4 regions of the Streptomyces sp. NPDC102274 genome follow, and region 1 is predicted to be linked to each of the others. Evidence: riboswitches for the same ligand, from Rfam matches in the RefSeq annotation. Region 1 holds a riboswitch; each other region holds the start of a gene.
The links. Region 1 has a riboswitch for cyclic di-AMP ahead of ACIRQP_RS36525 (transglycosylase SLT domain-containing protein). Riboswitches for the same ligand answer to the same signal wherever they lie in the genome.
Positions count from the first base shown of each region.

Region 1 (7,624 bases):
TCTCGCTGAGCTTCGCCCAGTGGAACGGCTTCTGGCCCGAATGGAATTGGCGCGGCTTCCGCAACTACTCGGATCTGCTCGGGGGCAGCCCGACGTACTGGCCGATCGTGAAGAAGGCCGCGGTCAACACCCTGTGGGTCGTCATCGCGGTCCCCCTGCTCACCGTGCTCGTCGCCTTCCCGCTGGCCCTCGTCCTGAACCAGGTCAAGCGCTTCCAGGGCGTCCTGCGCTCCGTCTACTTCGTGCCGTACGTGACGACCGGAATCGCCGTCTACTTCGCCTGGAACTACATCCTGGAGCCCAACGGCGCCGTCAACCTGCTGCTGAAGACCGTCGGCCTCGGCTCGCTCCAGCAGCCGCAGGGCTGGCTCGGCAATCCGAACACCGCGCTGGCCACCATGATCGTCGTCATGGTCTGGTCGGCCGTGCCGGTCGCGATGCTGCTGTATCTGACCGGACTCCAGTCGCTGGACAGCTCCCTGCTGGAGGCCGCGCAGATCGACGGCGCAGGCTGGCTGCGCTCCACCACGACGGTCGTATGGCCGCTCATGAAGCCGATCACCGTCGTCGTGCTGCTGCTCAATGTGCGCGACTCCCTCCAGGGCTTCCAGTCCTTCCTGATCATGACCAACGGCGGTCCGGGCGACTCCACGAGCGTCCTGGGGCTGGAGACCTACCGGCTCGCCTTCCTCTCCGAGCTGTCCCCGACGCTGGGTCTCGCCAGCGCCCTGGGCTGGCTCCTGTTCCTGGCGGCCCTCGTCGTCGCCTTCATCAACCAGCGGGTGATGAGGAGGATGGGATGAGCGGCGAAACGCTTTCCCCACCACGGCGGGTGGGCATCCGCGCCCAGGACCGGACCGTGCCGCGGACCGGCGGCCGCAGGCCCGTCGGCCGGACCGCCGTCCGAGCCGTCGTCGGGATCGTGCTCGCCGGCTACGCGGCGGTCAGTATCTATCCCTTCCTGTGGATGGTCTCGGCGGCCTTCAAGACCAACAAGGAGGTGCAGGAGGGCGGTCACCTCATACCGCACGACCCGACCCTCCGTACCTTCGCCGACACCTGGAACAAGCTCGACTTCTTCGACTACTTCCTCAACAGCGTCAAGGTCACCGTCCTGACGACCGTGCTGGTCGTGGTGGTCTACTCGGCCGCCTCGTACGCCTTCTCGGTGCTGGCCTTCCCCGGCAAGAAGTGGCTGTACCGGCTGTTCCTGGTGCTGCTCTTCGTGCCCGGAGTGGTGACGCTGCTGCCGATCGTGCTGCTGGAGAGCAAGCTCGACATCCTGGGCACCCACTGGGGCCTGATCCTGCCGTTCGTCAACGGCAGCGCTCCGCTGGCGATCCTGATGCTGACCAACGCCTTCACATCGGTGCCGGGGGAACTGCGCGAGGCGGCGCGGATGGACGGCGCGGGTGAGTTGCGGATCTTCAGCCGGATCTATCTGCCGCTGGCCAGGCCCGCCGTCATCACCATCGCGCTGCTCACGGCCATCCCGACCTGGAACGAGTATCAGCTCACCCGGATCTCGTTGAACGACCCGCACACGTACACACTGCCGATCGCGCTCCAGGCGATGCAGTCGCAGAGCGTCGTGCAGTACAACTCGCTGATGGCGGCGGCTCTGATCATGGTGGTCCCGGTGATCGTCCTGTTCCTGTGCGCCCAGCGTTACTTCGTCAACGGACTGATGGGAGCGGTCAAGGGATGAGCGGGCGGACGGTACACAGGAGCGGCCGGACGGTACTGGTGACCGGGGCGGCCGGCGGGATCGGCCGCGCCGTTGTCGCCGACCTCATCGGCGCGGGCTTCCGCGTCGTGGGCGCCGACCTGGAGCGGGGCGACGGCGAGGACGGCTGTGTCCGGTTCGTCACCGGCGACCTCAGCGAGGCGAAGACCGTCACGGAGAGCTTCGCCGCCGCCCGGGAGGCGGCGGGGGAGGAGGGTGCGTTCGCCGGGGTCGTACATCTCGCGGCGTACCCGGCGCCCGGCATCGTGTCGGAGGAAGAGACACTGCGCGCCAACGTGCTCGCCGCCTATCTGGTGTTCCAGGAGGCGGGCCGGCTCGGGGTGCCTCGCGTGGTCGGCGCCTCCAGCGCGGCGGCCGTCGGCATCGCGTGGGCCGACCGGGACCTGCACCCGGTGTACGTCCCCGTCGACGAGGACCACCCGGACCTCACCGTCGACTCCTACGGTCTGTCCAAGGTCATGTCGGAGAAGGCCGCGGAGTTCACGACACGGCGCTACGGCACGGTCACCGTCATGCTGCGGTTCCCGTTCGTCGGGGCGGGCGACCGGCTGCGGGAACGGCTGGCCGAGGTGCACGGCGACCCCGCGTCCAACCGCCGTGAACTGTGGGGCTGGCTGCACACCCCGGACGCCGCCCGAGCTGTACGGGCCGCCCTGACGGCCGACCTCACGGGCCACCATGTCGTCAACGTGGCCGCGCCCGACAGCGCCGCCCTGGAGCCCACCCGCGAACTGCTGGAGACGCACCACCCCACCAGCGAGATCCGGGGCGCGCTCGACGGACACGCCTCGCTGTTCGACACCACCCGCAGCCGCGCGCTCCTCGGCTTCACGGCGGCGGGGCGGGAGGACATCACGGAAGCGGACTGAGCCTCGCGTCCCGCCCGTCAGCCCAGGCATCGGCCAACGACCCGTCAGCCTGGGCTGACGGGCGCGGCCGTGGGCCGGGGCGTGGGCGGAGGCGTGGGCGGATCGATGCCGGCCGTGAAGCGGTCGGTCGGGAGCCAGGTCACGTTGGATGTCACCTTTACCCACGAAAGGGGAATGGCGGGCAAATCTGGCATGGCCCTCGACCGACGGGGCCCGCCGCTGTCACCGAGCCGGAGCGTCCGCGCTCCGCCCGTTCTCGGTCCGATCGCCTTCCCGGCTATCGCCTTCCCGGCTATCGCCCGGCGACGGCGACAGCGACGAACCGGTGTGCCGGCTCTCCGAGTTGAGCGTGGAGCACCGCATGCGCGCTGTACGCACAGGCGGCCGAAAGGGGAGCGTGGGAGTGGGCCGCGCTCCCCTTTCGGCCGTGAACTGCCTTTTGGTGAAAGGGTGATCGTTGAATTCGATCAGCTCCTCGGTGAAATGTTGCCGCGGAACTGGAACGTGGCCCGTCGTTGTTCGGACTCGATAGGGGGTCAGGAACGCGTACAGCTCCGCCAATTCAATGGCGTCGAGCGTTCAATTGGCCACGATAAGTGGCTCGCCCGGGGTCCGTCAGGGCCCGTCCGAGGCGGCCGGCGGAATGCGTGATCATGTGCGATGAGGTGCCCTGTGGGGCGCGTGCATTCCCGGTCATAGATCGGAGTGCGGGAGCTGGATCGAGTGTGGCGCATAGTGCCTTTATGGGCGATTTATCGCTGTTCTCCCTGAAGTCCATTTCTGTAGCGTTCAGGCGACTTTCCACTCTCTCGGGACCCTTGTGAGCTGCGCATTTCCGTCATGGGCGTGATGTGTGTCACGTAAGTGCCGGGTCGCAGTGGTCGGCCTCCTCGCCCATTTCGTCCGCAGGGAAGGCGAGTTGAGCGCCCCGGTAGCGGGTGGTTAACGAGATCCTTTCCGGGCCGGATTCGCGAATTGGATTCCGTTGTGAATTCGGGTCTTGTTTCATCCCGATGTCCTCGCTTACGTTCTCGTCACTCCGGATGGAACGCCGAATCCTGCCGCCGTCCGGAAACCGACACCCACCCACGTACGGCAGGAGCGGGGGACCCAGGTAAGTCGCCGATCCGTACTCCGGACCGGCTTGGGGTGAAGCCGCATTCACCGTGCGGCCGGGCATCTCCAGTCCGAACCCGACAGCTCACCTCGCAGGCGGAGGAGAGGAATTCGTCATGGCCTCAAAGGCTAAGCACCGCCGTCCCAAGAACAGTCCCCTCGCCAGAGGCCTCGTCACCGCGGGCACGGGCGGTGCCGCACTCGCCTTCCCCCTGCTGGCCGCGACCACCGCGGAAGCGGCCCCGGCGGAGCACACCGCCGCCACCGCCAAGGTGGACCTGGCTCCGACCGCCGCCGTGCACCAGGACACCCCGGCGACCTACTCCGTGGTCTGGGGGGACTCGCTGTCCAAGATCGCGGACGCGTACGGGCTCAGCGGTGGCTGGCAGAAGCTCTACGAGGACAACCGCAGTGCCATCGGCGGCAACCCGTCGCTGATCCAACCCGGTCTCACGCTGACGCTCGGCACGGAGTCCGCGTCGGAGTCCGCGTCGCAGGCCCCGGCCGACTCCACCGCCGACCAGAGCGCCACGGCCGACCAGAGCGCCACGGCCGACCAGAGTGCCTCGGCCGATCAGGGCGCCTCGGCCGATACGGGCGCCGCCGTCGAGGCGTCCGCGAAGACGTACTCCGACAACCTGGACGGCTGGATCCGGGAGTCGCTGGACGTCATGGCGGCGCAGGGCATCCCGGGCTCCTACGACGGCATCTACCGCAACATCATGCGCGAGTCCTCGGGCAACCCGTCGGCCATCAACAACTGGGACTCCAACGCCGCCGCCGGCACCCCGTCCAAGGGGCTGTTGCAGGTCATCGACCCCACGTTCCAGGCCTACCACGTGCCCGGTACGTCGACGGACAGCTACGACCCGGTCGCCAACATCACCGCCGCGAGCAACTACGCGGCCGACCGGTACGGCTCGATCGACAACGTGAACGGCCCCTACTGACAGGCCCTCACACCCTGCGCGGCAGGCCGGACAGCCCTGAGGGCTTGTCCGGCCTGCCGCGTTCCTGCTGTTCCCGCGTTCTCGCGTTCCCAGGCCGCCGGCCCCGGGAAAACCCACACCTCGCCTTCCGCGCCGTCCAGATCGGCGCCGTCACGATGACCAGCGTCGATCCGACATACCCGGCCATGTACGAGCGGCCAGATGCCGCGCGTCGGCGGCCGGACGCGAGCCGGACTGTGCTCGCACAGGATTCTCGTCCATACTTCCGGACGTGGAGCAGCGCATAGACTCGAATATCTGGCCCGAGCGTGCCGTGGGGAAAGACCCGGCGTACGTTCCCGGCCTCATGGTCCCCCGCCCCGCCGGGACAGCGGAGACGGACCCGGAGCAGGCGGAGTCCGAGGAGCGCGCGCCCGAAGGCGGCGCCCCCTCGGACGCCCTCCCGGAGGACGTTCCCGATGAGCCCGCCCTCGACGCGGACAGCACCACCGGTAAGGCCGAAGCGGCGAAGGAGGCCTCCTCGGAGGGGAACGCCCCCTCACAGGACGACTCCTCCGCCGAGGACACCCCTGCCAAGGACGCCCCCGTCAAGGACGGCCCCGTCTTCGAGGCCGTCGACCGCCGCGGCTCGATCACCGCGGACAGCGAGGGCGTCCGGTTCCGTCTTGACGACCAGGAGGCCGACTTCTGGTGGAACGAGATCGGCGCGGTCGAGATCAAGACACCGCGGTTCGGGCGTCGGTTCACGGTGACGGTGCACATGTCGGAGCGACGCTGGTTCGACGCCGAGGTCGAGGCCGACACCAGGAACCGGCTCAAGGAATGGACGGAAGGACTCGACGCCGTCCTGGACGCCTACTTCGAGGAGAACTGAGCGGCCGTCACCCGCGGAAGGCGCGTCCAGTGCGGGACGCGTCCGGCGCGGGACGCGTGTCCAGTGTGGGAAGCGCGTCCGGTCCGCCTCGTCATATCCCCTGCCCGCAGTCATGACGTCCCAACTCGCCGGGCAGGGGCGCTGGTTGAGCGCGCGTACGCCGCCGGGCGCGACCTGGCCCCGATCGGTGGCCGCGCGGTCAGCCGCTCTTCGTGAGCACCCGGCCCGCGAACCGCGCCCGGCGGTCGTCCGTCGCTCCCTCCTGGCGCTCCCGCTCATGTACCCGCGCGAGCAGCAGCGCCGGGTCGGGGTCCGTCTGAAGCGCGGCCAGGAGCAGCAGCCAGAGATCCGACAGCCCCTCCTCGATCTGCCGCCGTCCCTCCAGGGCGTCGGAGACCGTATGCAGCCCGAAGAAGGCGCAGACCAGTCCATGCGCGGCCACTTCGGGACACACGCCCTCGGCGAGCGCTCCCTCGGCGCGGGCCTCTTCGAGCAGCGCGGTGACCGTCTCCAGCCAGCCGACGAAGGGCCGGGGCAACGTGACGTCGATGGCCGCGCGTTCCGCCCACAGCCGGGATCCGGCGCGGATGACGACATCGTCACGGAAAGCCCTGGCCACATCGAAACTCAGGGCGACCAGCCTTTCGAGCGCCGGGCGGTCGGCCGCCTTGTAACGGCCGATCAGCTCCGGCCAGGTCGCGAAATGCTCCTCCACAATGGCCAGGGCCAGATTCTCCTTGCTGGCGTAGTGGAAGTAGATGGCCCCGCTGGTACGGCCGGACCGCGCGCTGATATCGCTGATGCTGGTACCGGCATAGCCGCGCTCATCGAACAAATGTGCCGCGGCCTCCAGGAGAAACCTGCGCGTCGCTTTCGCCCGAACCTGCTCCGCCCGAACCTGCACGTGTACCCCGGATTCCCGTTCCGTTAAATGACAGCACGCAATGTAGCGGCTTTTCGTCCGGGGCGTGACGGCGTGTGGCGGGGGCGGGCTGGGGTGCGCGTATCGGAGAATTGCGATGTTCTTATCGCATGAATACATCGGTTGGTGACATCGTCCGGGAGGTCCGGGCGCTGTCCTGGTCGCGCACCGTCGACCGCGAGATGGTGCATCGCGCTTCCGTGGCGGAGGTCCTGCTCACCGACGTACGTCAGACCGAAAGCGGCGATTTCGAAGCCGCCGCCTCCTGGCCCCGTTCCCATCCGACGTTTCCGCGCGACGGCGCCGATCTGCACAGCCCGTTGATGATCGTCGAGACACTGCGCCAGCTCGGGATCTACATTCCGCTTCGGTATTTCGGGGTCTCGCCGGCCGCGAGTCTGATCATCACCGATCTGTTCTTCGACCTCGACCCCGCGTCCGAGCCGCGGGCGCTCTCCGGCGCCACCGGCGTCACCTGCCGGGTACAGGTCGCCCAGGTGCGCCACGCACCGGACGGTTCCGCGACCGGGCTGCGTCTCCAGGTCTCCTATCTGGCCGACGGAGCGGTCTTCGCGCTGGCCGGCGGCGGTGCGCGGTTCCTCGAACCCGAGCAGTACGGCACCGTACGGGCGGGCCGCGCGGGGGCCGCCGCTCCGTCCGTCGCGTGCGCGAACGGCCGGGTCCGCCCCGATGCCGGGCTGCTGGGGGTGACCGGCGCGCATGATGTCGTGATCGGGATCGAGGGGGCGGCCCTGCTGGTGGACCCGGTGGATATGAGGCATCCCTTCTTCTTCGACCACGCGACGGATCACGTCCCGGGCATGGTCGTACTGGAGGCGGCCCGGCAGGCGGCGGCCCTCGAAAGCGGCGGAAGACTGCTGCGGCCTACCGCCGGTCGGCTGAAGACGGCGCGCTTCATCGAATACACCCCGCCCGCCCGCGTTCTGTGCGTGCCGCACCACGCGACCTGCGTCTTCCGCTTTCTCCAGGACGGCGAGCAGAAGGCCTTTGGGGTCCTCGGCTACCAATAAACAGATTTAGACACTAAATGCAATCACTTGACTGCTGAGAGTAGTTCTCTCTAGCGTAGCGATCGTTATGTTCCTGGCGGTCGCCGGAACTGGCCTTCTCCATAAGGCAGCGCCC
Region 1 covers NZ_JBIWLW010000043.1:15,016-22,639, reverse strand. Annotated here, with positions in the region: gene ACIRQP_RS36540 (carbohydrate ABC transporter permease) at 1-803, shown strand, start outside; gene ACIRQP_RS36535 (carbohydrate ABC transporter permease) at 800-1,708, shown strand; gene ACIRQP_RS36530 (NAD-dependent epimerase/dehydratase family protein) at 1,705-2,616, shown strand; cyclic di-AMP (ydaO/yuaA leader) riboswitch at 3,656-3,844, shown strand; gene ACIRQP_RS36525 (transglycosylase SLT domain-containing protein) at 3,849-4,682, shown strand; gene ACIRQP_RS36520 (hypothetical protein) at 4,954-5,556, shown strand; gene ACIRQP_RS36515 (ScbR family autoregulator-binding transcription factor) at 5,756-6,391, opposite strand; gene ACIRQP_RS36510 (ScbA/BarX family gamma-butyrolactone biosynthesis protein) at 6,589-7,509, shown strand.

Region 2 (7,224 bases), on a different contig from region 1:
GTCGTCCGTGACATACGGCGGCATGGTGTACACGAGATCGCGGAACGGCCGCAGCCATACGCCCTCCCGCACCGCCGCCCGCGTCGCGGCCGCCATGTCCACCGCGTGGTCCAGCTGGACGACGCCGATGGCGCCGAGCACCCGTACCTCCCGTACGCCGGGAAGGGACGCGGCCCGCGCCAGCCCCTCGCGCAGGCCCGCCTCGATCCGCTTGACCTCCCCCGCCCAGTCCTGGCCGAGCAGCAGCTCGATCGAGGCGCGGGCGACCGACGCGGCCAGGGGATTGCCCATGAACGTCGGTCCGTGCGCCAGCACCGGGACCTCGCCGCGCGAGATGCCCTCGGCCACGCGTGAGGTGCACAGCGTCGCCGCCATCGTGAGATACCCGCCGGTCAGCGCCTTGCCGACACACATCACATCGGGCGGGACGCCCCCCTGCTCGGCGGCGAACAGCGTCCCCGTACGCCCGAACCCCGTCGCGATCTCGTCGAGGATCAGCAGCACATCGTGCTCGTCGCACGCCTCCCGCAGCACCCGCAGATACGCGGGGGAGTGGAAGCGCATGCCGCCCGCGCCCTGTACCACCGGCTCGACGATGACCGCGGCCAGTTCGTCCGCGTGGCGGGCGATGAGCGCGCGCAGGCCGTCGGCGTACGGCTCCTCGTACCCGGCGGGCGGCGCGTCCGCGAAGATCTGCCGGGGCAGCACCCCCGACCAGAGGTCGTGCATCCCGCCGTCGGGGTCGCACACGGACATCGGCTGCCAGGTGTCCCCGTGGTAGCCGCCCCGCCAGGTCAGCAGCCGCCGCTTCGCCGGACGGCCCACCGAGCGCCAGTACTGGAGACACATCTTCACCGCGACCTCGACCGACACCGAGCCCGAGTCGGCGAGGAACACGTGGCGCAGCGGCTCCGGAGTGATGTCGACGAGCAGCGCCGCGAGCCGCACGGCGGGCTCATGGGTGAGCCCGCCGAACATCACATGGCTCATACGGTCCAGCTGGCCGTGCGCCGCCGCGTTGAGCACGGGGTGGTTGTAGCCATGGATCGCCGACCACCAGGACGACATGCCGTCGACCAACTCGCGCTGTCCGTGGGCGGGTTCGGCGAGCCGCAGCCGTACCCCGGACGCGGACTCCACGACCAGCGGTTCGGCACGGCCGGGCATGGGGCCGTACGGATGCCAGACATGGGCCCGGTCCAGGGCCAGCAGTTCACCGGGGGTCGTGTCAGGCATTGGGCGCCAGGTCGGTACCGGCGCCGCGACGGCGCACCGCCACCAGGTCCGTACGGGGCGCCCCGTTGTCCGTGACCGGTTCAGCCGGAGCGGACTCCCGGGATTCGTCCCCTCCACACGGACCGCACCCGTCGCGACGGTGCTCGGGCAGCGTGGTCGTGTCCGCGCCCTCCACCTCGAAGCCCGCGTCCGCGATCATCTCCAGGTCCGCCCTGCCCTCCTGGCCCTCGCTGGTGAGATAGTCCCCGAGGAAGATCGAGTTGACCAGGTGGAGCGCGAGGGGCTGCATCGAGCGCAGATGCACCTCGCGCCCGCCCGAGAGCCTGACCTCCACATCGGGGCAGACGAACCGCGTCATGGCCAGAATGCGCAGACAGCGCTGTGGGGTGAGGTTCCACTCCTTGGCGAGCGGCGTTCCCTCGAACGGGATCAGGAAGTTGACCGGCACCGAGTCCGGGTCCAGCTCGCGCAGCGAGAAGACGACATCGACCAGATCCGCGTCGCTCTCGCCCATGCCGGCGATCAGCCCCGAACACGCGGACAGCCCGGCGCTCTGCGCCCGCCGCACGGTATCCACCCGGTCCGCGTAGGTGTGGGTGGTGGTGATGTCGGCGTATGTGCCCTCGGACGTATTGAGGTTGTGGTTGTACGCGTCGGCGCCCGCGGCCCGCAGCCGCTCCGCCTGGCCGTCCGAGAGCAGCCCGAGACAGGCGCAGATCTCGACGTCCTCGTTCTGCTCCTTGATCGCCTCGATGGTCTGCGAGACCCGGTCGACATCACGGTCCGTCGGACCCCGGCCGCTGGCGACCAGACAGACCCGCTTCGCCCCGCCCGCCACTCCGGCGGCCGCCGCCTTCGACGCCTCGTCGGGCTTCAGCCAGGTGTACTTGAGGATCTCGGCCGTGGAGCCGAGCCGCTGCGAACAGTACGAGCAGTCCTCGGGGCACAGCCCGGACTTCAGGTTGACCAGATAGTTGAGCTTCACCCGCCGCCCGAACCACTGACGGCGCACCTTCCCGGCCGCGGCCACCACTTCGAGCAGATCGTCGTCGGAGGTCGCCAGCACGGCGAGCGCTTCTTCGCGGGTCGGCAGCTCGCGCCGCAGGCCCTTCTCCACCAGCGTGTTCAGCAGGTCCATGGTGCTGATCCTTGCCCACCGAGGACGTCCGAGAAAAGGAGGAACCCCACAACACCGTCGGATCGACGTGTGTGTATGACCACACCCTGACCCGGTGGCGGCCCGGATATGGTCTGTGCGCTGCCTACAAAAGGACCGGACCATGGAGCGTGACCCCTTCGACTGGACCGACGACGAGGCGCGCCGCCGCGAACGGTCGGGTCTGGTCCGTACGCTCCGGCCGCGCCCCGCCGAATCCGGGCTGCTGGACCTGGCGAGCAACGACTACCTGGGGCTCAGCCGCCACCCCGAGGTGACCGGCGCGGCGGCGGAGGCCGCACGCCGCTGGGGCGCGGGCGCCACCGGCTCCCGGTTGGTCACGGGCAGCACCGAACTGCACGCCGAACTCGAACGTGAACTGGCCGCGTTCTGCGGCTTCGAGGCCGCGCTCGTCCTCTCCTCCGGATACGCGGCCAATCTGGCCGCCCTCACCGCGCTCACGGCCAGCGACTCGCTGCTGCTGTCCGACGCGGGCAATCACGCCTCGATCGTGGACGGCTGCCGGCTCTCGCGCGCCGAGACCGTGGTCGTACCGCACACCGAGCCCGAGGCCGTACGCAAGACACTCGACGCGCACGCCGGGCGGCGCGCGCTCATGGTGAGCGACGCGGTGTTCTCCGTGGACGGTGACGCGGCGCCGCTCGGGGAACTGGCCGAGGTCTGCCGTACCCGCGGCGCGGCTCTGCTCGTCGATGACGCGCACGGACTGGGGGTGCTCGGCGCGGGGGGCCGGGGCACCCCGGACGCGGCGGGCATCGCCGGCGCGGACGGTGTGGTGGCCACCGTCACGCTCTCCAAGTCCCTGGGCAGCCAGGGCGGCGCGGTACTCGGCCCGGCACGGGTCATCGGCCATCTGGTCAACGCCGCCCGCACGTTCATCTTCGACACCGGACTGGCGCCGGCGGCCGTGGGAGGCGCGCTGGAGAGTCTGCGGCTGCTGCGCCGGGAGCCCGCCCGAGCGGAAAGGGCGCGCGAGGTGGCCCGCACGCTGCACGGACTGTTGACCGGGGCGGGCCTGACGGCCGTACGACCGGACGCCGCCGTGGTCTCCGTACGGGCGCCGTCACCCGAGGCGGCGGTCCGCTGGGCCGCGGAGTGCCGCGCGGCGGGGCTGGTGGTGGGGTGCTTCCGTCCGCCCTCGGTGCCGGACGGCGTCTCCAGGATCCGGCTCACCGCGCGTGCCGATCTGACGGATCAGCAGATCGGCACGGCGGTGGACACGATCGTCGCGCTCGCGCCGGGGGACACGAGCTGAGCCGACCGGCCCGAGCGGTCAGCGCGCCGGCGCCTCGTCGCGCAGCGCGGACACGAACGAGGTCCAGGCGCCCGCCGAGAAGAACAGATGGGGTCGGGTCACTTCCTTGGAGTCACGTACGGCCAGTCCGCCCGCGTCGCTGGGGGCGCACTCCACGCAGTTGTTCGCGCCGGTGCTGTAGCTGCTCCGATGCCATGCGGATGGCCATGTCAGGTGGGGGGTCATGATGCTCCCTAGGCGCCGTCACCGATCCCGGCGATGAGATCCAATGAATCCTCGGTCGAGAGGGCATGCGCCTGCATAGTGCCGAACGCCGCGCAGTACGCCTCAAGGTCTTCTTTCCGCTCCAGATAGAGGCTATTCGTCAAATGGTCGAGAACGACCAAATCCAGATCAGTAATGTGCGGAAACGAGAAGATAACGAAAGGGCCGGTAAGTCCTACATAGCCGCCGGCCGTGAACGGCAGCACCTGAAGACAGACATGCGGAAGACGGGCCAGCTCCGACAGCCGCAGCAGCTGCTCCCGCATCACGCCGGGCCCGCCCACCTGACGGCGCAGTACGGCCTCGTCCAGCACGGCGTGCAGCTCCAGAGGTATGCCGGTGCGCAGCACTTCCTGGCGGGCGAGCCGCACCTCGACCAGGGAATCGACCGTCGCGGAGGGCGTTCCGCCGAGCGCGGCGCGGGTCACGGCGCGGGCGTACGCGGGGGTCTGGAGCAGCCCCGGGACCACGGAAGTCTCCAGCGTGCGCGCGGTGCGGGCCTGGGACTCCAGGCTGATGAAGTCCCGGTACTGTGGCGGGATCACGCCGCCGTACGCCATCCACCACCCCTGTCCGTTGCTGGTGGTCCCGGCCAAGGCGCCCAGCAGCAGCCGTAGTTGTGGATCGGTGATGCCGAGCGCGTCGAGCAGCCCGGCCAGATCCTCGTCCTTCACCCCGCTGACGCCCGTCTCGATCCGGCTGACCTTCGACTGATGCCAGCCGAGCAGCCGCGCGGTCTGGCCGCTCGTCAGTCCCGCGCCCTGCCGCAACTTGCGCAATTCCTCACCCAGCCTGCGCCGGCGCACCTCTGGAATATGCCGCATGAATGATTCCCTCCCCGCTCTGTGTTCGTCGCCCCCTCGGGCGCCGCGGCGGAGAAGATATCTTTTCGGCGCCCAAATACGGTCTCGCGTTGCAGAGTTCACCGCTTTGAGCGACAGATATATGCAGATCTCCGTGGATCGGCCCTGGGAACGGCACGATCAGTGGCAGGCTGGCGCGAAGCACGGTCCGAGGCCGTCCGCGCAGTCATCCGCACTGTGCCGGAGCCAGGCCCGGCGGGAAAGGGACGGCGTCGCCATGGCAGACCACCAGGAAGCATCCATCACCCTGCCGAGCGATCCCGCCTCGGTCACCGCGGCGCGAAGATACGTCGTGGACCTGCTGGCCGAGTGGGGGTTGCCGGCGCGGGAGGACATGACCGAGACGGTCCGGCTGATCGTCTCGGAACTGGCCACCAACGCGGTGCAGCACACCTTGGGCCAGTCACCCACATTCACCGTGGAGATCCGGCTCGAACGCGACGAGCGGCTGCGTGTCGGAGTCACCGACAGCCATCCGCGCTGGCCGCAACGGCTGCCCGCGGCCGTGCAGCAGGACAACGGACGCGGCATGGTGATCGTCCGCTCGCTCACCGCCGAGCAGGGGGGACAGGTCGCCGTCACCCCGACCGCCGAGGGCGGCAAGACGGTCTGGATCGTCCTGCCGTGGACGGTCCCGGTACCGGCTGACGTGAGCTGACCCCAGCTGACCGGGGCCGGACCGGGGCCGTCCCCGCCGAACCGGGGCCGTCCTCGCCGGGGCGGGGACGGCCCCTCCGACGCGTCGTCAGCGTCCGTGCGGCCGGGGGCTGTGGGGGCGCCTGTGGGGGCGGGAGGGCCGGTGCGGGCGGCCGGGGTCAGTGCACCCGGCCATACCAGACGCTCCCGGACCAGATCCGCTCCAGCCGTACCAGCGCCCCGGTCTTAGGCGAGTGCCAGATCCTTCCCCTGCCGGCGTAGATCCCGACGTGATAGACGCTGCTGCCCCAGTGGAAGAACACCAGATCTCCCTTGCGTCGGTGGGAGGGGGAGACAGGGCGGGACGCGTTGTACTGCTGCTGGGCCGTACGGGGGAGTTGCTTGCCGGCCTTCTTGTACGAGTAGAGCGTCAGCCCGGAGCAGTCGAAGCGATGGGGCCCCGTGGCTCCCCACCGATACGGCGAGCCCGCCTTCGAGGCGGCGATGTTGAGGGCTTTGACCGCGCGTGTGGCGGCTTCGGCCTCGGACGTGGCGCCGGGCACGAGCATCGTGCCGCCGAGCGCGGCGAGTGTGAGGACCGAAACCGCACCGGTCCTGGACAGCAGAGAGGGGGCATTCGTCTGCGCGGTCATGTGCATCCCTTCGTCAGCCGCCTGTGAAGGATGACCTGTCGGGTTCGGGCTGGCGAAGTTGCCCGGCCGCTCTCACGGCTTCACCCCGAGGGACGACCACACCGGGCGTCGTCCCGTACTGCCTGGGTCCTCCACTCCTGCCGATCCACTCCTGTCGACCAGGCATCCGGTGCGGCGGCAGGACTCGGCGTCCGCCCGGACCGCCCCGCCGCGGTGGCGGGGGCTTGTCGTCCCAGGATCTTGACGCAGGAACAGGTGGATATCCGAGACGAAACGACTATATGTGAAGTACGTCACGACTGATACGAAAGGGTGGCAAAGGGGTGTGTCGCGCCGGGGTGTGAGCCCGATGAGGGCCGTACCCGCAAGGGAGTCCGGGGCGCTTCGCCGATCCGGTCGCTCCGCGCAACTTGGACCCCCGTAAGCGTCCTGACAGTCCATCCGCCGAACGTGCGAGCCGTTCCCGTATGGGCGGCGTCCATACGGGAACGACTCGCCGTCCCAGCACCGGTGTTCAGTGCCCGCCAAAGGCGTTGTGCGGCGTGTTGAGGGAAGCCTTGCGGTTCTGTACGACGTGATCGAGCAGCCCGTACGTCCGGGCGGCGGGCGCGTCGAAGATCGTGTCGCGCTCGATGTCCTCGGTGATCCGCTCGGTGCTCTGCCCGGTGTGACGCGCCAGCATGGAGGTGAGCAGGGACCGCAGTCGGAGCATCTCCCGGGCGTGGATCTCCAGGTCGGACGGCTGGCCCTGGAGCGGCTCCTCGATGGCGGGCTGCTGGAGGACGAGCCGCGCGCCGGGCAGCGCCAGCCGCTTGCCGGGCGCCCCGGCGGCCAGCAGTACGGCGGCGGTCGAGGCCGCCTGTCCGAGGCAGATGGTCTCCACGTCGCAGGTGACGATCTGCATCGTGTCGTAGATCGCGGACATGGCGCTGATGGAGCCGCCCGGGGAGTTGATGTAGAGCGAGATGTCCCGGTCGGGCGCGGCGTATTCGAGGTGGATGAACTGCGCGATCACATCGTTGGCCGCGGTGTCGTCGACCGGGGTGCCGAGGAAGATGATCCGCTCTTCGAGGAGCTTGGAGTACGGGTCGAGGGTGCGGGTCCCGTTGGTCGTCCGCTCGGTGAACTCGGGCAGGACGT
Region 2 covers NZ_JBIWLW010000011.1:34,532-41,755, forward strand. Annotated here, with positions in the region: gene ACIRQP_RS17175 (adenosylmethionine--8-amino-7-oxononanoate transaminase) at 1-1,236, opposite strand, end outside; gene bioB (biotin synthase BioB) at 1,229-2,374, opposite strand; gene ACIRQP_RS17185 (8-amino-7-oxononanoate synthase) at 2,517-3,668, shown strand; gene ACIRQP_RS17190 (DUF397 domain-containing protein) at 3,687-3,893, opposite strand; gene ACIRQP_RS17195 (helix-turn-helix domain-containing protein) at 3,902-4,756, opposite strand; gene ACIRQP_RS17200 (ATP-binding protein) at 5,013-5,453, shown strand; gene ACIRQP_RS17205 (C40 family peptidase) at 5,611-6,084, opposite strand; cyclic di-AMP (ydaO/yuaA leader) riboswitch at 6,087-6,284, opposite strand; gene ACIRQP_RS17210 (ATP-dependent Clp protease proteolytic subunit) at 6,599-7,224, opposite strand, start outside.
Region 2: linked by a shared signal. The riboswitch ahead of ACIRQP_RS17205 (C40 family peptidase) and the one ahead of ACIRQP_RS36525 (transglycosylase SLT domain-containing protein) in region 1 are both predicted to bind cyclic di-AMP.

Region 3 (7,624 bases), on a different contig from region 1:
ACCATCGCCAGGTGTCAGTGCCCCTCGTTAGGGTCGTCGGGTGTCAGAACCGTCCCCGCAGCCACCCGGTCCGCGTCCGGCGATCCCCGTCTACGAGCGTGAGCAGCGGCCCGATGAGCTGTGGGCCGCCCTGCCGGAGCCCGCCCACAGGCGCTACCGGCCGCGCCGCGCGTTCTGGCGCCGCCGCGCGGTGCGAGTGGCGGCCGTGATCATGGTGCTCGCCCTCTGCGCTCTGGTGATCCTCGCGCTCGTCCGGGACCAGACCGGCACGCAGGGCTTTCTGGTGGGCCTCGGTCTGGCCGTCCTGCCCGTACCGCTGCTCATCACGGCCTTCCGCTGGCTGGACCGGGTCGAGCCGGGCCCCTGGCCGAATCTGATCTTCGCCCTCGCGTGGGGTGCCTTCGCCGCCGCCCTCGTCGCGATCATCGCGAACTCGTTCGCGACCGAATGGATAGCCACCGCCACCGCCGACCCGGCGGGCGCGGAATCCCTCGGTGCCACGGTGATAGCCCCCGTCGTCGAGGAGAGCGCCAAGGCCGCCGCGATCCTGCTGATCTTCCTCTTCCGCGGCAGGACCTTCACCGGGCTCGTCGACGGCGTCGTGATCGCGGGGTTCAGCGCCACCGGCTTCGCCTTCACCGAGAACATCCTCTATCTCGGCAGCGCCTTCGGCGAGGACCAGCACCTGGGCAACTCCGGCCTGGCCTCCGTCACGGCCGCGACCTTCTTCGTACGGGTCGTCATGTCGCCGTTCGCCCATCCACTCTTCACCGTGCTCACCGGCATCGGCTTCGGCCTGGCGGCGACGGCGGCCCGCCGCCAGAAGATCCGCCGGTTCGCCCTGCCCCTGCTCGGTCTGGCCCTGGCGATGGGCCTGCACGCGCTGTGGAACGGATCGGGGCCGGCCTTCGGCCCGTACGGCTTCTATGTGGTGTACGGGGTGTTCATGGTGCCGGTCTTCGCCCTGCTGACCTGGCTGGTGATCTGGAGCCGCCAGCGCGAGCTGCGCACGATCGGGTCCGAGCTCCCCGCGTACGCCGCGGCCGGCTGGCTGACCCCGGCAGCCCCCCTCGCGCTCTCCTCCATGCGGGCGCGCACCCTGGCGCGTGATTTCGCGGGCCGTACGTACGGCCCCGGGGCGGCCAGATCGGTCGGGGAGTACGAGGCGTTCGCGACCTCCCTGGCGTTTCTGCGCCACCGAGCCCACCGGGGAGCCGTGGGCCCGGACTTCATCGAGCGCGAGCAGGAACTGCTGCACCATCTGTGGCAGCGCAGGGAGATAGCCGGGCCCGCGCTGACCTATGCGGCGCGGGCCACGGGCCGGGTGCGGGTACCGCCGCCGTACATCGACTACGACGGCTACAACCCGTACCGCCAATGAGAAACCTGTCCGACGAGGGCGTCAGGCGGACGCCGCGGTGAGCTCCGCCAGCTCCTCCCCCGTCAGTTCGAGGTCAGCCGCCGCCAGCAGCGCGGGCAGCTGCTCGGTCGAACGCGCGGACGCGAGCGGTGCGACCACGGTCGGCTGCGCCGCCAGCCAGGCCAGCGCGATGGTCGGGATCTCGGCGTCCCGCGCCCCGGCGATCCGGTCCAGCGCGGTCAGGACCTTGGCGCCCCGCTCGGACCTCAGATATTCGGCCGCCCTGCCGGCACGAGGACTGTCGACCGTGGTCCCAGGACGGTACTTACCGGTGAGGAAACCCGAGGCCAGCGCGGGGTACGGCACGGTCGAGAGGCCGTGACGCCGCACGGTGTCCCGGAGGTCGCCCTCGTACGTGTCCCGGGAGACCAGGTTGTACCGCGGCTGGAGCGCGACATAACGGGCCAGCCCCTCGCTCTCCGAGAAGGCGAGCGACGCGGCCAGCCGCTCCGCGTCGATGTTGGAGGCGCCGATCGCGCGGACCTTGCCCGCCTTCACCAACTGGTCGAGGGTGGTGATGATCTCCTCGACCGGGACCTCGGGGTCGTCGAAGTGCGTGTAGTAGAGGTCGATGTGGTCCGTACGGAGCCGGCGCAGCGACTCCTCGACGCCGGCCGTGATGGTGGCCGCCCGGAGCCCCTTGTACCGCGGGTGCGCGCCGATCTTGGTCGCGACCAGCACCTCGGAGCGATTGCCGCGCGAAGCGATCCAGTTGCCGATGACGGTCTCGGATTCACCGCCCTCGTTTCCCGGTGCCCACGAGGAGTACAGGTCGGCGGTGTCGATGAAGTTCCCGCCCGCGGCGGCGTACGCGTCGAGAACGGCGAAGGAGGCCGTCTCGTCGGCGGTCCAGCCGAAGACATTCCCGCCGAGGGCGAGCGGGAAAACGTGCAGGTCGGAGGAGCCCAGAGGGCGCAGAGTGGTCACGGGCGGCTGTAACTCCCCGAGGAGTCCGCCCTATTCCGCTCCGCGCCCTCATGTGGGCCGTATGGAGGAACGTCCGCGGGGAGATGCCCGCGGGGAAGGTCTGTGGAGGAAAGGTCCGCGGAAGGGAGGTCTACGGGGTGAGGCCCTTGCCGCGCAGCCAGCTCATCGGGTCGATACCCGTGCCGCCCGCCGTGTGGACTTCGAGGTGCAGATGCGCGCCGGTCACATTGCCGGTCGCGCCGACCCTGCCGATGACCTCGCCGGTGGTGACCTTCTGCCCGGCGCTCACGCTGATGGACGACTGGTGGGCGTACCAGATCTCCGTGCCGTCATCGAGCTCCAGGACCGTGCGGTATCCGTACGAGCCCGACCAGCCGGCCGACTTGACGGTGCCGCTGTGCACGGCCTTGAGCGGGGTGCCCGTCGGCGCGGCGAAGTCCAGGCCGGTGTGGTAGCCGGAGGACCACAGGGAGCCGGACTGACCGAAGGTCGAGGTGATCGTGTACGAGGAGGTGGGGATCGCGTAGCTGGCGGCCAGCTTGGCCAGCCGTTCCTTCTCCGCCTTGGCCTTGGCCTCCGCCTCGGCCTTCTTCTTCGCCTCTTCGATCTTCTTCTCGGCCTCGGTCTGCTGCTTCTTGGCCTCGGCCGCGGCCTTCTTCGCCGCCGCCGACTCCGCGGCCGCCTGCCGCGCCGCGTCGGCCCCGGTCTGCTGCGCCTCGGCCTGCTGGAGGATACGGGCGCGCAGCGCCTCTCCCGCGTCGGTGGCGCCCTGTTCGGTGTCCGTGACCGTGAGCCCGGCGGTGGTGAGCGGGGCGGCGAGCGTTTCGGGCTCGGAGTCGTCCGACCCGAGGGAGCCCATTCCCGGCAGGGACTTGGCGTCCGGGAGCTTGTCCGTGATCGCGTCGGGCAGGGATATGGAGACCGCGGGCTTGTCCTGCGCGGTGGCGATGCCGCCCGCGCCGACGGCGGCGATGACGCCGACACCGAGGACAGTGGAGCTACGGGCCAGTCCGCGCTGCTTGGCGACGCGGTGCCTGCCGCGTACGGGCCGTATGGACTCCTCGGTGGGGTTCCATTCCCCCCATGCCCTGTCCGGCTCGTCGCCGGGGGAGCGTGTTTCGAAGAGGGCTTCGGGGGCAGGCTTGTTGGACGCCACTGAGGCGTGCTCCTTTCCTTCCTTCTCGCCTACCGGGTTAGCTGACGGGTTCGGAGCAGGAAGGTCTCCTACGGGCGCTCCTGCCGCACAAGGCGACAAAAGACACCCGATTCACCCCAATTGGTGGTTCCCCGGTTCCCTCGCGGGATTCGGCGCGTGCGCACGGTGCCATCTCTTGCGACGGCTGGGACGACCGCGCTGCGTTATCGAACGTTAATAGAGACCCGGGCCTTATTCCAAGCTGTTCCGGGTGATCGTTAACGACTTCGCATCGGACGTACCAGGACAGACAGGAACGCAATCGGGCGAGTTGAGGGCCCGTCAGGGCGGTTCGCATTTCTGACGGTGTGTCAAATGTTATGCGGAGCGGTACCTCTCGACTACGGACGGTGGCGAGGGCTCCGGCGAGGGCGATTCCGGTGCCGTCGCGGGAGCCGGCTCCGGCGCCGGCCGCGGCCGTCTCACGGCACCAGCGTCCGCCTCACGGCGCCGGCCGCCGACTCACGGCACCAAGGGAATGGTCCTGCGCCGCTCCGGCTCACCCTCCGAGGGCCGGCTGACCGCCAGCAGCGCCATGTCGTCCTGGCTCCCGCCGCCCGTGTGCCGCCGCACGTCGTCGATGATCGCCTGGAGCATCTCGTCGGGCCCCTGGAAAACCCGTCCGTCGAGCCGTTCGCGCGGGACGTAGAAGACCCCATGGGCATCGCGCGCCTCGGTGAGCCCGTCCGTGTAGAAGAGCAGCGTCGCGCCTTCCGGATACAGGGCCTGTTCCGCGCGGTCCGGCCACGAGCCCAGTTCGCTCATCCCGAGCGGCAGCGCGGGGTCGCTCGGGATGAGCATCCGCACCTCGCCGTCGCCGCGCATCAGCAGCGGCTCGGGGTGGCCGCGGTTGACCAGCCGCACCACACCCTCGTCGTGCGGGATCTCGGCGAGCACGGCCGTGGTGAACCCCTCGAAGACATCGAGCCCGTCCCGCCGCGTCCCCTCCCGCCTGAGCGCGCGCTCCAGCCGCTGCGCGACCGCTTCGAGCGAACTCTCCTGCTCGGCGGCCTCCCGGAAGGACCCGATGACCACCGCCACCGCTTCGACCGCGTCAAGACCCTTCCCCCGTACGTCACCGACCACCAGCCGCACCCCGTACGGCGTGTCCTGTACGGCGAAGAGGTCCCCGCCGATGAACGCGCCCTCCTGCGCCGCCTCGTACCGCGCGGCGATCCGCAGCCCCCCGATCCGCTCGGCGGGTCTGGGCAGCACGGCGCGCTGGGCGGTCTCGGCGATGACGCGGGCGGAGGCCAGCCGCTCACCGCTGCGCCGTACGACACCGTTGATGTACAGCGCCAGCAGGGAGACCACCAGCACCGTCAGCACCTCGCTGATCGACTCCACCTGGAACTGGGTGTCCGCATGCGTATGCAGCACCACCTCGGCGACCAGCGAGGTGAAGGCGATGATGACGGTGCCGGCCATCGGGTAGAACGGGGCGGCGATCAGCGGAGCCGCGGCGAAGAGGGGGGACGCGGTGACGCGCGTCGGGGTCACCAGGTCGAAGATCACCGCGGCAATGATCACCAGCACGGGCAGCACCCGCACCAGCCTGCGTCCGGTACGGCCACGTCCGCCCGGATACCGGCCGCCGCCGCGGACATTGTCGCCGGGCGTCCAGAAACCCGTTCCACGACCTGCCCAGCGACCGGCCTCCTCAGCCGCCCGTCGGCCTCTGCCGCCGATGCCCTTTCCGAGCTTCCTCAGTCTCCACACCAGTGGTCTCCTGCCCGGTCCGCCGACTGCTGCGGACGGTGCCGCGCTCCACCAGGCTGGCCGCTGCCACCCCGGGCGGCGACTCGCCGTCGGCCGAGTGGACTACCGCGGCGGATCCGCCGGCCGGCCGAAGCTCCCGGGGAACGGCGAGCCGACGGCCCGATCAGTCGGTCAGGTGGCGCTCGGCGTACACCTTCATGGCATCCCGCACGAGCACAGCCGTACCTTCACCGTACTTGTCGTACGTGGCGGCGAAGCGCGCGTCATCGACATACATCGCCGACACCCCGATGACATACGACCTGGTGGGCTCGGACGTGGCAGACAGCCAGTCGCAGTGACGCCGGGCCACCGCCTGCGCCTGGTCGCTGTCGGCGGCGAGCCCCGCCGCGGCCGCGCGCCCCCAGTCCCGGGCGATGCCCTCGTGCTGGTCCAGGTACCCCCGCCGCTCCTCCTCGCTCAGCGACCGCCACCAGCGGTCGCTCTTCTCGTATGCCGCGCGGCCCCACCGCTCGGTCACCTCCTCCTCGTACCGCGTGTGATCGAATCCGTCGAGTACGTCCTCGGCCATGAGTTCCTCTCCCGTCGCCGTCTTGTGGAGAGTGGTCCGCACCGAGGCGATCAGCCGCCCGATGCGCTCGCGTTCCTGCTCCAGCAGCTTCAGATGGCCGCGCAGGGCGGCGGCCGTGTCCTGCTGGCCGTCGAGGACCCGCGCGATCGCCGGCAGACCGAGCCCCAGTTCCCGCAGCAGCAGAATCCGCTGGAGCCGGAGCAGGGCGTCCTGCCCGTAGTAGCGATAGCCATTGCTGCCGGTACGGCTGGGCTCAAGGAGCCCCAGCTCGCCGTAGTGCCTGAGCGTGCGGCTCGTCGTGCCCGCTTTCTTCGCGATTTCCTGGATCGACCACTCCATGGCTTCGACGGTAGAACTTGACGTTACGTAAAGGTCAAGACGTAAAGGTCGAGCGGGTAAGCCGGACCGGGCGGCCGGGTGGGCGGACACGACGAAGGCCCGGATTCACCAGGAATCCGGGCCTTCGTTTTCTTCCAGTAGCGGGGACAGGATTTGAACCTGCGACCTCTGGGTTATGAGCCCAGCGAGCTACCGAGCTGCTCCACCCCGCGCCGTTGAATGCAACTCTACGCCATCCGGAGCAAGATCATCACCACTCGGCGCACGGACGTCCTAGGCGGCCTCGACGACATCCGCGTGGACGGCGGCGGCCCACTCCACCAGAAGCCGCTGGTAGCGCTCCTGCTCGGCGGGCGGCAGCGTGCCACCGGCGCGCGCCCACAGGGCACGGATCTCCGCGTTGACGACAGCGGCGGACCTGACGGCGCGTAACGAGTCACCGTCACCGGAAGCGTGGGAAGAAGTGGACGAGGAAGCGAACATAGGAGCAAGGCTACGGCCAGCCACTGACAATCGGCAGAGCGTGTCCCCCTGGGGCCTGTCTTCGAAGTAGTGCCGGCCGCCGCCGGGCAGCCGGGACTTTGAAGGCAGGCCCCAGGTCCTGGCCGGTCGATCTTCGTGGCCCGCGGGCTGATCCACGAAGATCGGCCGGCCAGGACCTAGGCTTACACCGGTGATTGAAACCATCGTGTTCGACGTCGGCGAGACCCTCGTCCGCGACGACCGCTACTGGGCGTCCTGGGCCGACTGGCTGGGCATTCCCCGGCACACCATCTCCGCGCTCGTCGGCGCCGCCACCGTCCAGAACCGGGACAACGCCGACGCCCTCCGCCTCATCAAGCCCGGCATGGACGTCGGCGAGGCCTACCGCGCCAGGGAGGCCGCCGGCCGCGGCGACCATCTCGACGAGTCCGATCTCTATCCCGATGTACGGCCCGCCCTGGCGAGCCTCCGGTCCCTCGGCGTCCGCGTCGTCCTCGCGGGCAACCAGACGGTCAGGACCGGGGAGCTACTGCGCGGCCTCGATCTGCCCGTCGATCTCATCGCCACCTCGGGCGAGTGGGGCGTCGAGAAGCCGTCACCGGAGTTCTTCGCGCGTGTCATCGAGGCGTCCGGGGCGGCGCCCGACAGGACGGTGTACGTGGGCGACCATCCCGCGTACGACCTGTTCCCCGCCCGGGAGGCAGGCCTGCGCGCCGCCCATCTGCGGCGCGGGCCGTGGGGCTATCTGTGGGCGGACGACCCGGAGGTGATCGAGGCGGCGGACTGGCGTATCGACAACCTGACGCAGCTGACCTCGATCGCGGCGGAGCAGAGGGAACGGGCCGGCTACGCGGAACGGGCGGACCAACAGGGCTGACACTGCTGACAGGGCTCCCGAAGCTGACGAGGCGGAAAGGACCTGGGCGGGGCGGCGCGCCGGGCGCGCGGTCCACGGGGCTCACAGGTCCGC
Region 3 covers NZ_JBIWLW010000049.1:14,679-22,302, reverse strand. Annotated here, with positions in the region: gene ACIRQP_RS38010 (PrsW family intramembrane metalloprotease) at 41-1,381, shown strand; gene ACIRQP_RS38005 (aldo/keto reductase) at 1,403-2,347, opposite strand; gene ACIRQP_RS38000 (M23 family metallopeptidase) at 2,478-3,503, opposite strand; cyclic di-AMP (ydaO/yuaA leader) riboswitch at 3,515-3,668, opposite strand; gene ACIRQP_RS37995 (PP2C family protein-serine/threonine phosphatase) at 4,005-5,231, opposite strand; gene ACIRQP_RS37990 (TipAS antibiotic-recognition domain-containing protein) at 5,425-6,171, opposite strand; tRNA gene ACIRQP_RS37985 (tRNA-Met) at 6,310-6,383, opposite strand; gene ACIRQP_RS37980 (hypothetical protein) at 6,445-6,654, opposite strand; gene ACIRQP_RS37975 (HAD family hydrolase) at 6,848-7,531, shown strand.
Region 3: linked by a shared signal. The riboswitch ahead of ACIRQP_RS38000 (M23 family metallopeptidase) and the one ahead of ACIRQP_RS36525 (transglycosylase SLT domain-containing protein) in region 1 are both predicted to bind cyclic di-AMP.

Region 4 (7,624 bases), on a different contig from region 1:
GCCGCCGGTAGTGCTCGGCGACATCGGGGAACGCCTGGAGCAGATGGACGGTGGTCATGATGATGTCGTCGAAGTCCAGCGCGTTGGCCTCGCGCAGCCGCGCCTGGTACATCCGGTACGCCTCGGCGAGCATCTTCTCGAAGCCGTCGGTGGCCTGGTCGGCGAAGGTCTCCTCGTCGATCAGCTCGTTCTTCAGATTCGAGATCTTGGCGCTGAAGGACTTGGGCGGGTAACGCTTGGGGTCGAGGTCCAGATCGCGGCAGACCAGGGCCATCAGACGCTTCGAGTCGGCGGCGTCGTAGATGGAGAACGAGGAGGTGAACCCGAGCCTCTTCGACTCGCGCCGCAGGATCCGTACGCAGGCGCTGTGGAACGTCATGACCCACATGGCGTTGGCGCGCGGGCCGACGAGCTGGCCGACACGCTCCTTCATCTCGCCCGCGGCCTTGTTGGTGAACGTGATCGCCAGTATCTGACCTGGATGGACGCCGCGCGTTCCCAGCAGATGCGCGATCCGGTGGGTCAGCACCCGGGTCTTGCCCGACCCGGCCCCGGCCACGATGAGCAGGGGCGAGCCGGTGTGCACGACGGCCGCGCGCTGCTCCTCGTTCAGCCCTTCGAGCAGCGCGGCGGGGTCCACGACCGTGCGCGGGGCGCCGTCGCGGTGGTACTGGTCCCGCGCCGGGGGCGTGTCGTAGGCACCCTGGAAGAGGTCGTCGGGCACCTGCTCCGGTGCGTGCTCGGCGTCGTCCTCGGGCGGCGGGGGATGCTCGTCGCCGGAGGGCTGGAGGTCCGCCAGGAAACTGTCGTCAAAGAGGCTGCTCATCGCTGTCCGAGTCTAGGCCGCCGCACTGACAGACCGCGCCCGCCTTCGGAATTCCCCGGCCGCATCCCCGGCCGCATCCCCGGCCACCGTCACCATCACCACCGGCGGCACCATGGTCACCCACCGTGATGAACGGGCGCCAGCGGCGCGTTCCGCACATCGCACGCGCAAATGGTCACGAAAATGTATCGGGCATATCGGCCATCGACCTTCACACCAGCACCACACCTTGGCTAGCGTGCTCGATCAGGCAGCCCGTACCCCCAACGGCGACCCACGCCAAGCGGGCGGCCCACGCCGAATTCGGGCTTTCCGGAAGGAAGTTCGAAACCGGGGACCCACACTGCACAACCGGGGTGAATCGGGCCTTTCGCTCAAGGCCCGTAGGGCAGCCTTCCGTTCCGCCCGAACCCGACAGCTAACCCGGTAGGCGGTCCACGGAAGGAGATGCCGACCTTGGCGTCGCATCGCAAGCCGCGCAGCCTCAGCGGAGTACGTACCGCCTCTCCCGCCGTCGGGATCACGACGGCCGCGCTCGCCTCGGTCACGTTGCTCACGGCGCAGAGCGCGAGCGCCGCGCCCGTCGAGCCGAAGCCGTCCATGGAGGAGGTACAGAAGAAGGTCGACGATCTGTACCGCCAGGCCGGCGGTGAGACGCAGAAGTACAACAGGGCGAAAGAGGCCACGCAGAAGCAGAAGCGCGCGGTCGACCGGGTGCTCGACGAGGTCGCCAAGCGCGCGGACAAGCTGAACGAGGCCCGGCGTACGCTCGGCTCGTTCGCGGCCGCGCAGTACCGGGAAGGCGCGGTCACCTCGACCGCCGCCCTGCTGTTCGCGGACAGCCCGCAGTCGTTCTTCGAGCAGAAGCAGGTGACGGACCGGCTGACGGAGCGTCAGCGCGGGGTCCTCGCCGACTACCAGACGCAGCAGGCCGACGCCGCGAAGAAGCGGCAGCAGGCGTCCAAGGACCTGGAGTCTCTCACCGCGTCGCAGACCGCGCTGCGCACCAGCAAGCAGAACGTGCAGCAGAAACTCGGCGCGGCGCGTGCGCTGCTGTCGAAGCTGACCACGGAGGAGAAGGCGCGGCTGGCCGCGCTGGAGCGCAAGAAGGAAGAGGAGGCCCGCCGCAAGGCGGAGGCACAGGCGAAACAGGAGGCCCGCGCGAAGGCCGAGGCCGAGCGCAAGCGCAAGGAGCAGCAGGCTCAGGCCCCCTCGACCGGTACGGGCACCGGCTCAGGCTCCGATACGGGCACAGGCACGGGCTCAGGTGATACCGGCACAGGAACAGGTACCGGCACGAGCGGCGGCACCGGCGCCTCGGACGGCAGCTACGCCACCAAGGCCGCCAAGGTCCTCTCCTTCGCCCGCGCCCAGATAGGCAAGCCGTACGTCTGGGGCGCCACAGGACCCAGCTCGTACGACTGCTCGGGCCTGACCCAGGCGGCCTGGAAGGAGGCGGGAGTGGAGCTGCCGCGCACCACCTGGGACCAGGTGAAGGCCGGTACGCGCGTCGCGACCGAGGATCTGCTCCCCGGTGACCTGGTCTTCTTCTACGACGACATCAGCCATGTCGGGATCTACATCGGCGACGGCATGATGATCCACGCCCCCAAGCCGGGCGCGAACGTCCGCGAGGAGTCGATCTACTACATGCCGATCTACGGAAGCGTCCGCCCCGCCTGACGGGCAGCGTGCCGCACGCGGGAGACGGCCCCCGGCCCCCGAACCGCAGACCGGGAGCGGGGGCCCGGACCGAGGACCGGGAGCAGGGGCGGACCCGAGGACCGGGCCCCGGGGCCGTGTCAGGTCCAGAGCGTGGCGATGAAGATGTTGGCCACCGTCAGCCCGCCCACCATGCCGAACAGCTGCTTCGGGGCGGTCTCGTCGTCACGCTTCACGTACACCACGGCCAGGATCACGACCAGCACCGCGAGCTTGATGCCGATCTTGATGTTGTTCACCGTCTGGTCGTCGGCCTGGTTGAGGCCCACCAGGGCGACCCCCGTGACGAGCATCGTCAGCGCGCCGTGCAGCATCGCCTTGTTGAAGCGGGCCGTCCCCGTGCTCATCGACTTCATCTGGGTGAGAAAGCCGCCGAGCAGCGAGGCTATGCCGATGATGTGAAGCGCGACGAAGACATTGATGAGTACGTCCATGCCCGGAGCCTATCGAGGGCCATATCACCACCGGCGGCGAGGTGGGGCTCGGTTCCGATATCGGTCGGGTCCGGACGAAAAGGGGTTCCGAGGCCACGATCATGCCGGTCACAAGACGGTCCTGTTCTGCCACCTCTCGCCAATACCGGCCTTGCCGAGGCCGGACTGTGACCTTGCGCCTTAGCGTCCTTCTCCTGGCGACCGGCCATGACCCACCGTGACCGACTAGGGAAGAGGATCCACCCCCGTGGCAGCGCACCGAAAGCCCAGACAGCGCACGCTCACCGGCCCCGCCGGCCGTACCGCCGCCACCCTCGCACTCGCCGGGGCCGCGACAGCCACCGCCTTCGACGGCCCCGCACACGCCGAGCCCCGGCTCACCCCGGCCCAGGTCAAGGCCAAGGTGGACGCGTTGTACGAGCAGGCCGAGACCGCCACCGAGCAGTACAACGGGACGAAGGTGAAGGCGGACAAGGCGCGTACCGCGCTCACACATCTGCGGGACGAGGCCACGCGCAGGACGGAACGGCTCAATAGCTCGCGCAACGCGCTCGGTTCGATCGCCTCCGCGCAGTACCGGGCCGGCGGCCTCGACCCCGCCGTACAGCTCGCGCTCAGTTCCTCGCCGGAGGAGTACCTGGAAGGGGCCTCGCTCGCCGAACGGGCCGGTTCCCGGCAGGCCGCCAGGATCGCCGCGATCCGCAAGGAACTCGCCCGCATCGCCGAACTGCGCACCCGGGCCGACGGCCGGCTCACGGAGCTGAGGGCCTCCCAGTCCGAGCTGGCCCGGCACAAGTCCGCCGTCCAGGAGAAGATCGGCTCCGCCGAGCGGCTGCTCGACCGCCTCACCGCGCCGCAGCGCGCCCAGTACGACCAGCGGGGCGGCCAGGACCAGCCGGGCGCCACGTCCATGGCACCCGGCGCGGTGCGGGCGCCGAACGCCCGTGCCGCCGCGGCCGTCGCCTACGCCTACGGGGCGATCGGGAAGCCGTACGTCTGGGGCGCGACCGGGCCCGGTGCCTTCGACTGCTCCGGGCTCACCCAGGCCGCCTGGCGCTCCGCGGGCGTCTCCCTCCCCCGTACCACCTACACCCAGATCAACAGGGGACAGCGGGTCTCACGCGACGCTCTCGCCCCTGGCGACCTGGTGTTCTTCTTCTCCGGCATCAGCCATGTCGGGATCTATGTCGGCGGCGGGCAGATGATCCACGCCCCCCGGCCGGGCTCGGCGGTCCGGCTGGCGCCGCTCGACCAGATGCCGTTCGCCGGCGCCAGTCGGCCCGTGTGAGGACAGTCCCGCCCGCCGCAAGGACAGTCCCGCCCGCCGTAGGGAGGACGGTCCTGCCCGCGTAACGACAGTCCCGCAACTCCGGCGTCGCCGAACGGCCCACACCAGCGTGCCGGTTACCCCTTCCCGGGTCACGATGGGCGCAGCATCCCGTCTGCCCTGAAGGGGGAGCCGTGAGACGAGCCACCGCCGTCAGAGGAACGGTTCTCGCCGTCGGCGCACTTTTCGTCCTGGCGCCTGTCGGCCTCACTCCGCGGGGGTGCGGCGATCTTTCCGGCGGCCGGCTCTGTATCGAGGGCCCGGTGGGCGGCGCGGGACCGTTCACCGTGCGCTACGACCAGTACCACGGCCACCGCAGTGTCGCCGTACGCCTCGGTTACCAGCGCAAGGACGACCGCATCACCGCGTTTCCCGGCTGGCTCGGCACCCAGCAGACCTGGCACGGCCGCGCCGAGCGGACCGGCAGGCTCGACACCGCGCCGGGCGAGTGCATCCGCGGCGTGATGGAGTACCGGGACCGGACGTACGTCACCGAGTGGCACTGCTCGTAGAGCGGACGGGCGCGCGGTCTCAGACGAGCCTGCGCGCCGTCGCCCAGCGCGTCAGCTCATGCCGGTTGGAGAGCTGGAGCTTCCGCAGCACCGCCGAGACATGGGATTCCACGGTCTTCACCGAGATGAAGAGCTGCTTGGCGATCTCCTTGTACGCGTACCCGCGTGCGATCAGCCGCAGCACCTCGCGCTCGCGCTGCGTCAGCCGGTCCATGTCCTCGTCCACCGGCGGGGCGTCCGTCGAGGCGAAGGCGTCCAGGACGAAGCCGGCCAGCCGGGGCGAGAAGACCGCGTCGCCCTCCTGCACCCGGAAGATCGAGTCGACCAGGTCCGTGCCGGTGATCGTCTTGGTGACATAGCCGCGGGCGCCGCCCCTGATGACCCCGATCACGTCCTCGGCCGCGTCCGAGACCGACAGCGCCAGGAAGCGCACCGGATTCTCGCCCGCGCCCATCAGCGGCGCGCAGCGGCGCAGCACCTCCACGCCGCCGCCGCCCGGGAGGTGGACATCGAGGAGCACGACCTCGGGCCGGGTCGCCATGATCACGGTGACCGCCTGGTCGACATCGGCGGCCTCGCCGACGACCTCGACGCCCGTCTCCTCCGTACGGCCGATCTCGGCCTGCACTCCGGTACGGAACATCCGGTGGTCGTCGACGAGCACGACCCGTACGCGCCGGCCGTTCCCCGCCGGGCCGCCGCTCTCCGCACCGGTGGCCCCGGCCTGTGCGCCCTCGCTCATGGTCTCTGTCCCTCGCCCTAGTCGTTCGTCGCTGATACGGACCGCCGGTACACGCCGCTCGCAGCCGCTCGCGCGGACCACCCGCACGAACCACCCGCACGAACCAAGCCGTACGGACCGGCCCTACGGCCGCTCGGACCGGCTCCCGGCCCGGTCCCGGGCCCCGGCACCCGCCCTCAGTCTGCCCGTTCCATCTCCAACTCGACCTCCGTGCCGTTGCCGGGCACCGAACGCAGCCGCGCCGTGCCGCCGTTGCGCTGCATCCGGCCGATGATCGATTCCCGTACACCCATCCGGTCGGCCGGCACCGCGTCCAGGTCGAAGCCGGGGCCCCGGTCCCGTACGGAGAGGAAGACCGTACGGCCCTCCACCTCCGCGAAGACCTGTACGGCGCCGCCCTCGCCACCGTACTTGGCGGCGTTGACCATCGCCTCGCGTGCGGCCTGCATCTGCGCGGCCAGCTTCTCGTCGAGCGGGCAGTCGCCCACGACCACGACCTCGATCGGGACTCCGTGGTAGTCCTCCACCTCCGCCGCCGTGCGCTTCACCGCCTCGGCGAGGGTGGTGGGTTCGTCCTCCTCGTCCTTGCCCGTGCCCTCGGGTTTGTAGAGCCAGGCGCGCAGCTCCCGCTCCTGCGCGCGGGCGAGCCGGCGGACCTCGCCCCCGTCGTCGGCGTTGCGCTGGATGAGCGTGAGGGTGTGCAGCACGGAGTCATGGACATGCGCGGCGACCTCGGCCCGTTCCTGCGCGCGTATACGCATCAGCCTCTCCTCGGAGAGGTCCTGCATCATCCGTACGAGCCAGGGCCCGGCGAGCAGGGCGACACCGGCCACGACCGCGATCGCCCCGGTCAGTACGTTGCCGAGCTGGGTCGCGGCGCCGCGCACCACCATGAAGACGGCCAGGCCGAGGCCGACCAGCGCGACGCCCGCGAAGCCGCGGGCGAGCTGGAAGATCCGGCGGCGTCTGCCGACCTCCGTCCAGCGGGCGCGGCGGGCGTTGTCCGCCTGTCGCCAGACCAGGACGACACCGGCGCCGATCAGCAGGGTGGGCCATATATAGCGGTCGGCCTGGCTCCGGCCCAGATTGACGTTGCCGACGAAGACGGACGCGCCGATCGCCAGCGCGATGAGCGCGAAGATCTGGCCCTTGTCGGGTTTACGGAGGCGGCGCCGGCCGTCCGGGCTGGTCTCGAAGAGGGAACGCGGTTCGGCCGCCGTACCGCCGACACCGAGCGGTACGACGATCCAGAAGACGGCGTAGAGCAGCGCGCCGAGGCCCTGGGCGAAGAAGAGACCGAGGAAGACCAGCCGCACCCAGACGACCGGCAGCCCGAGATGCCCGGCCAGCCCGCGCGCGACACCGCCGAGCATCCGGCCGTCCGCGCTGCGGTAGAGCTTGCGCGGGGCCTGTTCCTCGGGCAGAGGGGCGCGAGAGGCTGAGGGCGCGGCGCGTGGCGGGGCGGCTGGCATGCCATCGATGGTCACATGGCGCGGCGTGCGGGGACATCAGGGTCGTGCCCCTGAGGCGACCCTGATACCTAGGGCGTGCCGTGAGCCAATATCAGGGACAGACCGGGGTCGGGGCCGCTGGAGCCCGCGCCCGCGCGCCGTCACCATGGACGCATGACCCAGCCGCCCCCCGCGCCGCCCGCCGCGCCGCCCCCGGCATCGGCCCCCGGCCCCGTGTCGTCCCGTCCCCTGCCCCCGGACCTGCGGCGCAGCCAGCGTCGGAAGACGGTCGCCGGGGTGTGCGGCGGCCTCGGGCGGTACTGCGACATCGATCCGGTGATCTTCCGGATCGTGATCGGGGTGCTCACGGTGACGGGCGGTATCGGGCTGATCTTCTACGGCATCGCCTGGCTGGTGATCCCGCTGGAGGGCGAGGACGAGAACGAGCTGCGCAGACTGCTGTTGGGCCGGGGCGACGGCTCGTCGCTGATCGCCGTGCTGCTCGCGCTGGTCGGCTGCGGACTGTTCCTGTCCATGCTGGGCGAGGACGGCACGCTCTCCTTCGCCGCGATGCTGTCGATCGCGGTCGTGGGCTCGGCCGTCTGGTCGC
Region 4 covers NZ_JBIWLW010000004.1:304,767-312,390, reverse strand. Annotated here, with positions in the region: gene ACIRQP_RS08025 (ATP-dependent DNA helicase) at 1-826, opposite strand, end outside; cyclic di-AMP (ydaO/yuaA leader) riboswitch at 1,112-1,275, shown strand; gene ACIRQP_RS08020 (NlpC/P60 family protein) at 1,274-2,509, shown strand; gene ACIRQP_RS08015 (hypothetical protein) at 2,629-2,982, opposite strand; gene ACIRQP_RS08010 (NlpC/P60 family protein) at 3,230-4,270, shown strand; gene ACIRQP_RS08005 (hypothetical protein) at 4,444-4,821, shown strand; gene ACIRQP_RS08000 (LuxR C-terminal-related transcriptional regulator) at 4,841-5,563, opposite strand; gene ACIRQP_RS07995 (PspC domain-containing protein) at 5,740-7,035, opposite strand; gene ACIRQP_RS07990 (PspC domain-containing protein) at 7,189-7,624, shown strand, end outside.
Region 4: linked by a shared signal. The riboswitch ahead of ACIRQP_RS08020 (NlpC/P60 family protein) and the one ahead of ACIRQP_RS36525 (transglycosylase SLT domain-containing protein) in region 1 are both predicted to bind cyclic di-AMP.